Regions from separate parts of the Streptomyces sp. NPDC019224 genome, predicted to be linked through region 4. Evidence: riboswitches for the same ligand, from Rfam matches in the RefSeq annotation. Region 4 holds a riboswitch; each other region holds the start of a gene.

The links. Region 4 has a riboswitch for cyclic di-AMP ahead of ABZ564_RS03610 (NlpC/P60 family protein). Riboswitches for the same ligand answer to the same signal wherever they lie in the genome.
Positions count from the first base shown of each region.
Region 1: linked by a shared signal. The riboswitch ahead of ABZ564_RS03825 (M23 family metallopeptidase) and the one ahead of ABZ564_RS03610 (NlpC/P60 family protein) in region 4 are both predicted to bind cyclic di-AMP.
Region 2: linked by a shared signal. The riboswitch ahead of ABZ564_RS19350 (C40 family peptidase) and the one ahead of ABZ564_RS03610 (NlpC/P60 family protein) in region 4 are both predicted to bind cyclic di-AMP.
Region 3: linked by a shared signal. The riboswitch ahead of ABZ564_RS29350 (M23 family metallopeptidase) and the one ahead of ABZ564_RS03610 (NlpC/P60 family protein) in region 4 are both predicted to bind cyclic di-AMP.

Region 1 is NZ_JBEYCF010000004.1:23,042-25,232, forward strand. It holds gene ABZ564_RS03825 (M23 family metallopeptidase) at 114-1,277, opposite strand; cyclic di-AMP (ydaO/yuaA leader) riboswitch at 1,289-1,442, opposite strand; gene ABZ564_RS03830 (PP2C family protein-serine/threonine phosphatase) at 1,654-2,191, opposite strand, start outside.
Region 2 is NZ_JBEYCF010000028.1:43,215-45,405, reverse strand. It holds gene ABZ564_RS19355 (ATP-binding protein) at 64-495, shown strand; gene ABZ564_RS19350 (C40 family peptidase) at 528-1,001, opposite strand; cyclic di-AMP (ydaO/yuaA leader) riboswitch at 1,005-1,201, opposite strand; partial or broken gene ABZ564_RS19345 (prevent-host-death protein) at 1,644-1,742, shown strand; gene ABZ564_RS19340 (ABC transporter permease) at 1,811-2,191, opposite strand, start outside.
Region 3 is NZ_JBEYCF010000065.1:16,986-19,176, forward strand. It holds gene ABZ564_RS29345 (pitrilysin family protein) at 1-1,008, shown strand, start outside; cyclic di-AMP (ydaO/yuaA leader) riboswitch at 1,252-1,416, shown strand; gene ABZ564_RS29350 (M23 family metallopeptidase) at 1,430-2,191, shown strand, end outside.
Region 4 is NZ_JBEYCF010000003.1:215,703-217,893, reverse strand. It holds gene pcrA (DNA helicase PcrA) at 1-800, opposite strand, end outside; cyclic di-AMP (ydaO/yuaA leader) riboswitch at 962-1,112, shown strand; gene ABZ564_RS03610 (NlpC/P60 family protein) at 1,111-2,191, shown strand, end outside.

The DNA of each region.
Region 1 (2,191 bases), on a different contig from region 4:
CCGACCGAGGGCGGACCGGCAGCCCTGGCGTCGGGGGGTGTGCGTCAGGGCTGCCGGGGTTCGGAGGACCGCGAGGGGGGAACGGGCGGGGTTCGACGAGGGCCGCGGAGACCTCAGACGGTCATGCCGCGGGCGCGCAGCCAGGCCATCGGGTCGATGCCGGTGCCGTCCGGCGTGTGGACCTCCAGGTGGAGGTGCGGGCCGGTCACATTGCCGGTCGCGCCGACGCGGCCGATGGTGTCGCCGGTGGTGACCTTCTGGCCGACGGTGACACCGATCGAGGACTGGTGGCAGAACCACAGCTCGGTCCCGTCCTCCAGCTCCAGCACCGTGCGGTAGCCGTAGGAGCCGGACCAGCCGGCCGACTTGATGGTGCCGGTGTGGACGGCCTTGATCGGGGTACCGGTCGGCGCCGCGAAGTCGAGGCCCGTGTGGTAGCCGGAGGACCACATCGAGCCGGCCTCGCCGAACGTCGAGGTGATCGTGTACGAGGACGTGGGAATGGCGTAGCTGGCGGCGAGCTTGGCCAGGCGCAGGGCCTCGGCCTTCTTCTTCGCCTCCTCCTCCGCCTTCTTCTTCTCGGCGGCGGCCTTGGCCTCCGCCTCGTCCTGCTGCTTCTTCGCCTCGGCGGCGGCCTTCTCCGCCGCGGCCTTCTCCTCGGCGGCCTTGGCCTCGGCGTCGGCGGCGCCCTGCTGCTGCTCGGCCTGCTGGAGGATGCGGGCGCGCAGCGCCTCGCCGGCGTCCGTGGTGCCCTGCTCGGCCTCGGCGGTGGTGATGCCGGCGGTGGTCAGCGGGGCGGCAGCGACGGCGGGGGTTTCGGCCTCGGCCTCGGTCTCGTCGGAGAACAACGCCCCTACGCCGGGAAGGGACTTGGCGTCGGGGAGATTGTCCGCGATGGAATCGGGAAGAGAAATGGAGACCGGCGGTTTGCTCTGCGCGGTGGCCATGCCGCCCGCACCGACGGCCGCGATGACACCGACGCCGAGGACGGTGGAGCTACGGGCCAGACCATTGCGCTGCTTGGCGACACGGTGCTTGCCGCGGACGGGGCGGACGGACTCCTCCGTGGGGTTCCATTCCTCCCAGGCCCGCTCGGAGGCGGCCTCATCGGCGCGGAAGCCGCCGGTGGAACCGGTGTCGTAGCCGTTGCCCCGATCGGTCGCGTAGTCGCTCCCGTATTCCGGGATGTACGCGGTGCCGGGGCCGTTCGCGAAGTCGGCGCCGTACTCGGGCACGAACCGGGAGGGGGATTCGGGGGCAGGCTTGTTGGACGCCACGCGGGCGCACTCCTTTCCTTCCTTCTCGCCTACCGGGTTAGCTGACGGGTTCGGAGCAGGAAGGTCTCCTACGGGTCCCTCCGCCTCTCGTGAAGACAGAGATGCCCGATTCACCCCATATTGATGGTTCCCCGGTTCCCTTGCGGAATTCGGCGCTCGCGCACGGTGCCGCCACTGACGACGGCTGGGACAACCGCGCTGCGTTATCGAACGTTAATAGACAGACGGCTCCGATTCCAAGCCGTTCCCACTGATCGTTCACGTCTTTGGCCTGGACTTTGCGGGACGTAACCGGGCGGAATCGGGCGAGTTGACCGGCCCTCACCCCTTACCCGTTTTCTGACGTTGCGTCAAACGTTATGCGGAGCGACGCCTTTCAGTTACGCAGGGTGGCACCCGGCTTGACGAGCTTCACCGTCCTGCGCCGGTCGGGCCCGCCCTTCGTCGGCCGCGTGACCGCGAGCAGCGCCATGTCGTCCGTCAACTCGCCTCCCGCATGCAGCCGTACGTCCTCGGTCAGCGCGGACAGCAGCTCCTCGGGCCCGGGAAAGAGGCGCCCGCGCAGCCGCTCCGCCGGCTCGTAGAAGACCCCGTCGGCGTCGCGTGCCTCGGACAGGCCGTCCGTGTAGAGCAGGAGCGTCCCGCCGGCCGGCAGCTCCCACTCGTCCGAGCGGTCCGGCCGCGCACCCAGGCCCATGCCCAGCGGCAGCGCCGGCTCCGAGGGCGCCAGGGCCTCCACCGCCCCGCCCCCGTGCAGCAGCAGCGGATCGGGGTGGCCGCGGTTCACGATCCGCACCGACCCACCGCCCGGCGGGATCTCCGCCAGCACGGCGGTGACGAACTCCTCGAACGCGTCGAAGCCGCCACCCCGGGTCGACTCGCGCGCCAGCGCACGCTCCAGTCGCTGCGCCACA
Region 2 (2,191 bases), on a different contig from region 4:
TGGCGCGAAGCACAACCGGACCGCTCGCCGGCCCGGTACCGGGTGGGAAAGGGACGGCTCGCCATGGCAGACCATCAAGAAGCACGTGTCACTCTGCCGAGCGAGCCGGTCTCGGTCTCCGCGGCCCGGAAGTACGTGGCCCGGGTCCTGGCGGAGTGGGGCCTGCCCGACGACGCGGAGACCGCCGACACCGTGCGCCTCATCATCTCGGAGCTGGCCACCAACGCCGTCCTGCACACCTTCGGACAGTCGCCCACCTTCACCGTGGACCTGCGTCTGGAGCGGGAGGAGCAGCTGCGCCTCGGTGTGACGGACAGCCATCCCCGCCGGCCCCAGCGGCTGCCCGCCGCCGTCCAGCAGGACAACGGGCGGGGCATGGTCATCATCCGCTCGCTGGCCAAGGAGTACGGCGGCCGGCTGACCGTCACACCCACCGCCGACGGCGGCAAGACCGTCTGGGTGGCCCTCCCGTGGCAGGTCCCCGTCCAGCCCTGAGGCGGGCCGGGACCGGTCGGCAGGCGCACGCCTCAGCTCACCCGGCCGTAGTGGACGCTCCTGGTCCAGATCCTCTCCAGGCGGACCACGGCGCCGGCCTTCGGCGAGTGCCAGATCCTCCCGCTGCCGGCGTAGATGCCCACGTGGTAGACGCTGCGCCCGGAATGGAAGAAGACCAGGTCGCCTCGTTGCCGTTGGGACGCCGAGATGTGCCTGGTCCTGTTGTACTGCTGCTGGGCCGTCCGGGGGAGTTTCTTGCCGGCCTTCTTGAACGAGTAGAGCGTCAGCCCCGAACAGTCGAAGCTGCCGGGTCCGGTGGCGCCCCAGCGATAGGGCGCCCCCTTCTTCGACGCCGCGATCTTCAGCGCCTTCATCGCATGGCCGGCCGCCTGCGCCTCGGACGCGGCGCCGGGGACGAACAGCGTGCCGCCGACGGCGGCGAGAGTCATGACCGAGGCCGTCGTGGCCCGGGCGAGCAGAGACGGGACATGAACCTGCGCACTCATGCGCAACCCTTCGTCAGCCGCCTGTGAAGGATGACCTGTCGGGTTCGGGCTGGCGAAGTTGCCCGGCCGCGCGCGGCGGCTTCACCCCGAGGGACAGCCGGAGATCCGGCGGTCCCGTAGTGCTCGGGTCCTCCACTCCTGCCGATCCACTCCTGTCGACCAGGCATCCGGACGGCGGCAGGACTCGGCGTCCGCCCGGACCGCCCCGCCGCGGCGGCGGGGGCTTGTCGTCCCAGGGATCTTGACTCACCTCGTGCCGGATTTCCGAGGTGAAACGGCCATAAGTGAAGACCGGTACGGATAGCCCGTTCAGGTGGACAGGCGCCGTTCCACCGCCCTGCCCCGCTCCCGCGGCCATGCCGGTACCAGCGGCGTCGCGGAGGAAGCCGCCCCGCGCGCATCACGGACAGGCAAATCGAGCCGTCGCTCGTGAGGGGGAACGCCTACGCCGAACGAGCGAGGAAATCCTGTGCACCCGTCGGGCGTGTCGTCATGACCGGGTGCGTCAACTCGGGGGAGCCGGCGGCAGGGTGACCCGGGCCGCCCGCCGCTCGCCGTCCAGCACCCGGAGCGCCCGGGTCAACGTGGTGCTGTGGAGGTGTGTTTCACCGCGCCGGTGCATCAGCGCGAGTGCGTCCCCGTTCGGTCTCCTCGATCGGCGCCGCCCCGTCCGCTCCCGGCGAACGGCACCGCTTCGGCATCGCCGCGGAGCATCGCGGGCACCACGGGCGGGACGACTGACCCTTCGTACGCAACCGTGCGCCCCCGTCCGCTGGGACGGGGGCGCACGACGGTGGTGTGCGGGAGGATCAGCCCGCCGGCACGGGCTCCCGCCCGGCGGCGACCGGCGAGGTGTCCGGCGCCGCGATCCCGCGGCGGCCGCCGATGAGTACGGCGGCCAGTCCGAGCACCGCCCACGCGCCGAGCGTCAGAGCCGCCCCGCCCGCCGCGGCGCCGTCGAAGAACGCCACCGATCGCAGCAGTGATCCGCCCGCGCCGGGCGGCAGCAGCTGACCGAGCGCGCCGATCGGCCGGGGAAGGAGCTCGGGGGCGCTGGTGACTCCGGAGAACGGGTTGCCCAGGAACACCATGAGCAGGGCGCCGATGCCGATGCCCGGTGCCCCGATCAGGGCGGCGAGCCCCGCCACCGGCGCGCCGATGGCGAGCACGGTCAGGGCGATCGATCCGGC
Region 3 (2,191 bases), on a different contig from region 4:
GCACCGGCCTTCGCGGACAGCGAGATCGAGCGGCTGGTGCGCAACCGGCTGGACGAGATCCCGCACGAGCAGGCCAACCCTGCCCGCCGCGCGGCCAAGCAGCTCTCCAAGGAGCTGTTCCCGGCCACGGCCCGCATCTCGCGCCCGCGCCTGGGCACCGAGGAGACCATCGAGCGGATCGACGCCGCGGCCGTGCGCGCCTTCTACGACGCGCACATCCGCCCGTCCGCCGCGACCGCCGTGGTCGTCGGCGACCTCACCGGCATCGACCTGGACGCCCTGCTCGCCGAGACCCTCGGCGACTGGTCCGGGGACATCGTCGAGCCCCGCCCCGCCCCGCCGATCACTGCCGACGACACCGGCCGCGTGATCATCGTGGACCGCCCCGGCGCGGTGCAGACGCAACTGCTGATCGGCCGCATCGGTGCCGACCGCCACGACAGCGTGTGGCCGGCCCAGGTGCTCGGCACCTACTGCCTGGGTGGCACCCTCACCTCCCGGCTCGACCGGGTGCTGCGCGAGGAGAAGGGGTACACCTACGGCGTGCGGGCCTTCGCCCAGGTGCTCCGCTCCAGCGCCGCGGACTCCGCCTCGGGTGCGACGGGCGCCGCGATGCTGGCCATCAGCGGTTCCGTGGACACCGAGTCCACCGGACCGGCCCTGGAGGACCTGTGGAAGGTCCTGCGGACGCTGGCCGCCGAGGGCCTGACGGACGCCGAGCGCGAGACGGCCGTGCAGAACCTCGTGGGGGTGGCCCCGCTGAAGTTCGAGATGGCCGCATCCGTCGCGAGCACCCTGGCCGACCAGGTGGAGCAGCACCTCCCGGACGACTACCAGGCGACGCTGTACGCCCGCCTCGCCGAGACCGGCACCGTCGAGGCGACCGCGGCCGTGGTCAGCGCATTCCCGGTGGACCGGCTGGTCACGGTCCTGGTCGGCGACGCCTCGCGCATCGAGGAGCCGGTCAGGGCCCTCGGGATCGGAGAGGTGTCGGTCGTCACCGGCTGACCGGCCACTTCGCCCGCTGCACGGGCCACGGGAGGCTCCGGCGCGCTGTTGTGCCGGAGCCTCCCCGCGTACCCGCTCGACGCCGGACCATTTTTTTCCTTTATGCGTCAATTTGCGCACAAGGGAACCGATTCACCCTGTGGGATGCGCTACAAAACCCCCTGCCCGTTTGGTGACGGGAAGTCCGGCCGATTAGCGTCGGGCCCGCTGTCCGCCACTCGTACGCCGCATCCGTGACGTACCGGGCAGCCATCGCCGAGTCCCCGTCAGGCGCGAGCCCGGGGAGCCGGGGACCCATGCAGTCCCTGGGGTGAATCGGACGCCCGCCCCCTCCGGGGCAAGGCGCCCGTAGGAGACCTTCCTGCTCCGAACCCGTCAGCTAACCCGGTAGGCGAGAAGGAAGGAAAGGACCAGCCACCTCATGGCGTTCACCCGTGCGACCGGGAAGCACCGTGCCCCGAGCCGTCTGACGCGTACCGGCGCCAAGGCCGTCGGCATCGCGACCCTCGCCACCACCGGCGTCATCGGCTCCCTCGCCTCCCCGGCCCTCGCCGCCGACACCGGGACGGCCCCCACGGCCACCGGGACCGGCCTCTCCCAGCTCCTCACCGTCGAGAGCACCCTCGCCGAGCGGATCGAGGCCCAGGCCGCCGCGCAGCATCACCTGGCCGACGTCGCCGAGAAGAAGGCGGCGGCCAAGGCCAAGGCCAAGAAGAAGGCCGAGGCCGCGAAGAAGCAGGCCGCCGCGAAGGCCGCCAAGGTCAAGGCAGCGGCCAGGGCGAAGGCCGAGGCGGCCCGCGAGGCATCCGCGCGCGCCGGCCGTTCCACCGCCCGCGCCGCCCTGGGCACGTCCTACCGCCTCCCCGTCGCCGGCTCGTACGTGACCACCGGCTACAAGTCCAGCGGCTCGCTCTGGTCGTCCGGCAGCCACTCCGGCATCGACTTCCACGCCGCGTCCGGCAGTTCCGTCGTCGCCGTCGGTGCCGGTACGGTCGTCGAGGCCGGCTGGGGCGGGGCGTACGGCAACAACATCGTGCTCCGGATGACGGACGGCACGTACACCCAGTACGGCCACCTCTCGTCGATCGGCGTCTTCGTCGGCCAGAGCGTCGCCGCCGGGCAGCAGATCGGACTCTCCGGCTCCACCGGGAACTCCACCGGCCCGCACCTCCACTTCGAGGCC
Region 4 (2,191 bases):
ACGTCGGGGAAGGCCTGGAGCAGGTGGACCGTCGTCATGATGATGTCGTCGAAGTCCAGCGCGTTGGCCTCGCGCAGCCGGGCCTGGTACATCGCGTACGCCTGGGCCAGGGTCTTCTCGAAACCGTCGCTCGCCTGTCCGGCGAAGGTCTCCTCGTCGATGAGCTCGTTCTTGAGGTTGGAGACCTTGGCGGTGAAGGACTTCGGCGGGTAGCGCTTGGGGTCCAGCTCCAGGTCGCGGCAGACCAGGGCCATCAACCGCTTGGAGTCGGCCGCGTCGTAGATCGAGAACGAGGAGGTGAAGCCGAGCTTCTTCGACTCGCGGCGCAGGATGCGGACGCACGCGCTGTGGAAGGTCATGACCCACATGGCGTTGGCCCGGGGTCCGACCAGCTGCTCGACGCGTTCCTTCATCTCGCCGGCGGCCTTGTTGGTGAAGGTGATCGCCAGGATCTGGCCGGGGTGCACGCCCCGCTCGGCCAGCAGGTGGGCGATGCGGTGGGTGAGGACCCGGGTCTTGCCGGAGCCGGCGCCGGCGACGATGAGCAGGGGCGACCCGGCGTGCACGACGGCGGCGCGCTGCTCGGTGTTCAGGCCGTCGAGCAGGGCCTCGGGATCGATGACGGGGCGGTGCGCGCCGTCGCGGTAGTACGCGTCACGCGACGGCGGGGGCCCGTCGAACATGCCCGCGAACAGGTCCTCCGGCACCGCTTCGGGCGCGGAGTCCTCGGGGGGCGGCGGGGGCCCGTCCTCCTCGTGCTGGAGGCCGGCCAGGAAACTGTCGTCAAAGAGGCTGCTCATCGCTGTCCGAGTCTAAAGCTCCCGACCGACACCCGGCCCCGCTCCGAGAAGGTCACGGAAATGTATCGGGCATATCGAACACCAACCTTCACAGCGGCCCCATGAGTTGGCTAGCGTGCTCGTTCGGACGGCCCGTACCCCCAGAGGCGACCCACGCCGAGCGGGCCCCCACGCCGAATCCGGGCTCGCCCGGAACCGGGGACCCACACGCATCACCGGGGTGAATCGGTCCGCCCCCACGGGACCGTAGGGCAGCCTTCCGTTCCGCCCGAACCCGACAGCTAACCCGGTAGGCGGTCCACGGAAGGAGATGCCGGCCTTGGCGTCGCATCGCAAACCGCGCACCCGGGTGCGCGCCACCGCCCCCGCCCTCGGGCTCACCTCGGCCGCGCTGGCATCGGTGACCCTGTTGTCCTCGCAGAGCGCGATGGCCGCCCCGGCGCCGAAGCCGAGCATCGAGGACGTGCAGAAGAAGGTCGACGACCTCTACCGGCAGGCGGGCACCGCGACCCAGAAGTACAACCAGACGAAGGAGGCCGCGGACAAGCAGCGGACCAGGGTCGACACGCTGCTGGACGACGTGGCCAAGCGCACCGCGAAGCTGAACGACGCCCGCAGGACGCTCGGCAACTACGCCGCGGCCCAGTACCGCGACGGCGCCCTCGCGCCGACCGCCACCTTCTTCCTGGCCGACGACCCGCAGTCGTTCTTCGACCAGACCCATCTCATGGACCGGATGGCCGAGCGCCAGCAGCGGGCGGTCACGGAGTTCCGTACGCAGCAGGCGAAGGCGTCCAAGCAGCGGGCCGAGGCCGTGAAGAGCCTGGAGACCCTCACCGAGGCGCAGACCGCGCTGCGCACCAGCAAGCAGAACGTCCAGAAGAAGCTGACCGAGGCCCGGACGCTGCTGTCGAAGCTGACCGCCGAGGAGAAGGCGCGCCTGGCGGAGCTGGAGCGCAAGAAGGAGGCGGAGGCCAGGCGCAAGGCGGAGGAACTGGCGCAGAGGCAGGCCGCCGCCAGGAAGGAGGCCGAGCGCAAGGCCGAGGAGCCGGGCGACGGCGGTACGGAGACGGGTTCGAGTTCCGCTTCCGGTTCGGGTTCGGATTCCGCTTCCGGTTCGGATTCCGCTTCCGGTTCGGGCTCCGGCAGCAGTGCGTCGACGAAGGCGGAGAAGGTCCTCGCGTTCGCCCGGGCGCAGATCGGCAAACCGTACGTCTGGGGAGCGACCGGCCCCTCCTCGTACGACTGCTCGGGGCTGACGCAGGCGGCCTGGAAGGCGGCGGGCGTCGACATCCCGCGTACCACCTGGGACCAGGTGAACGTCGGCACCCGGATCGCCACGGAGGATCTTCAACCCGGTGACCTGGTGTTCTTCTACGACGACATCAGCC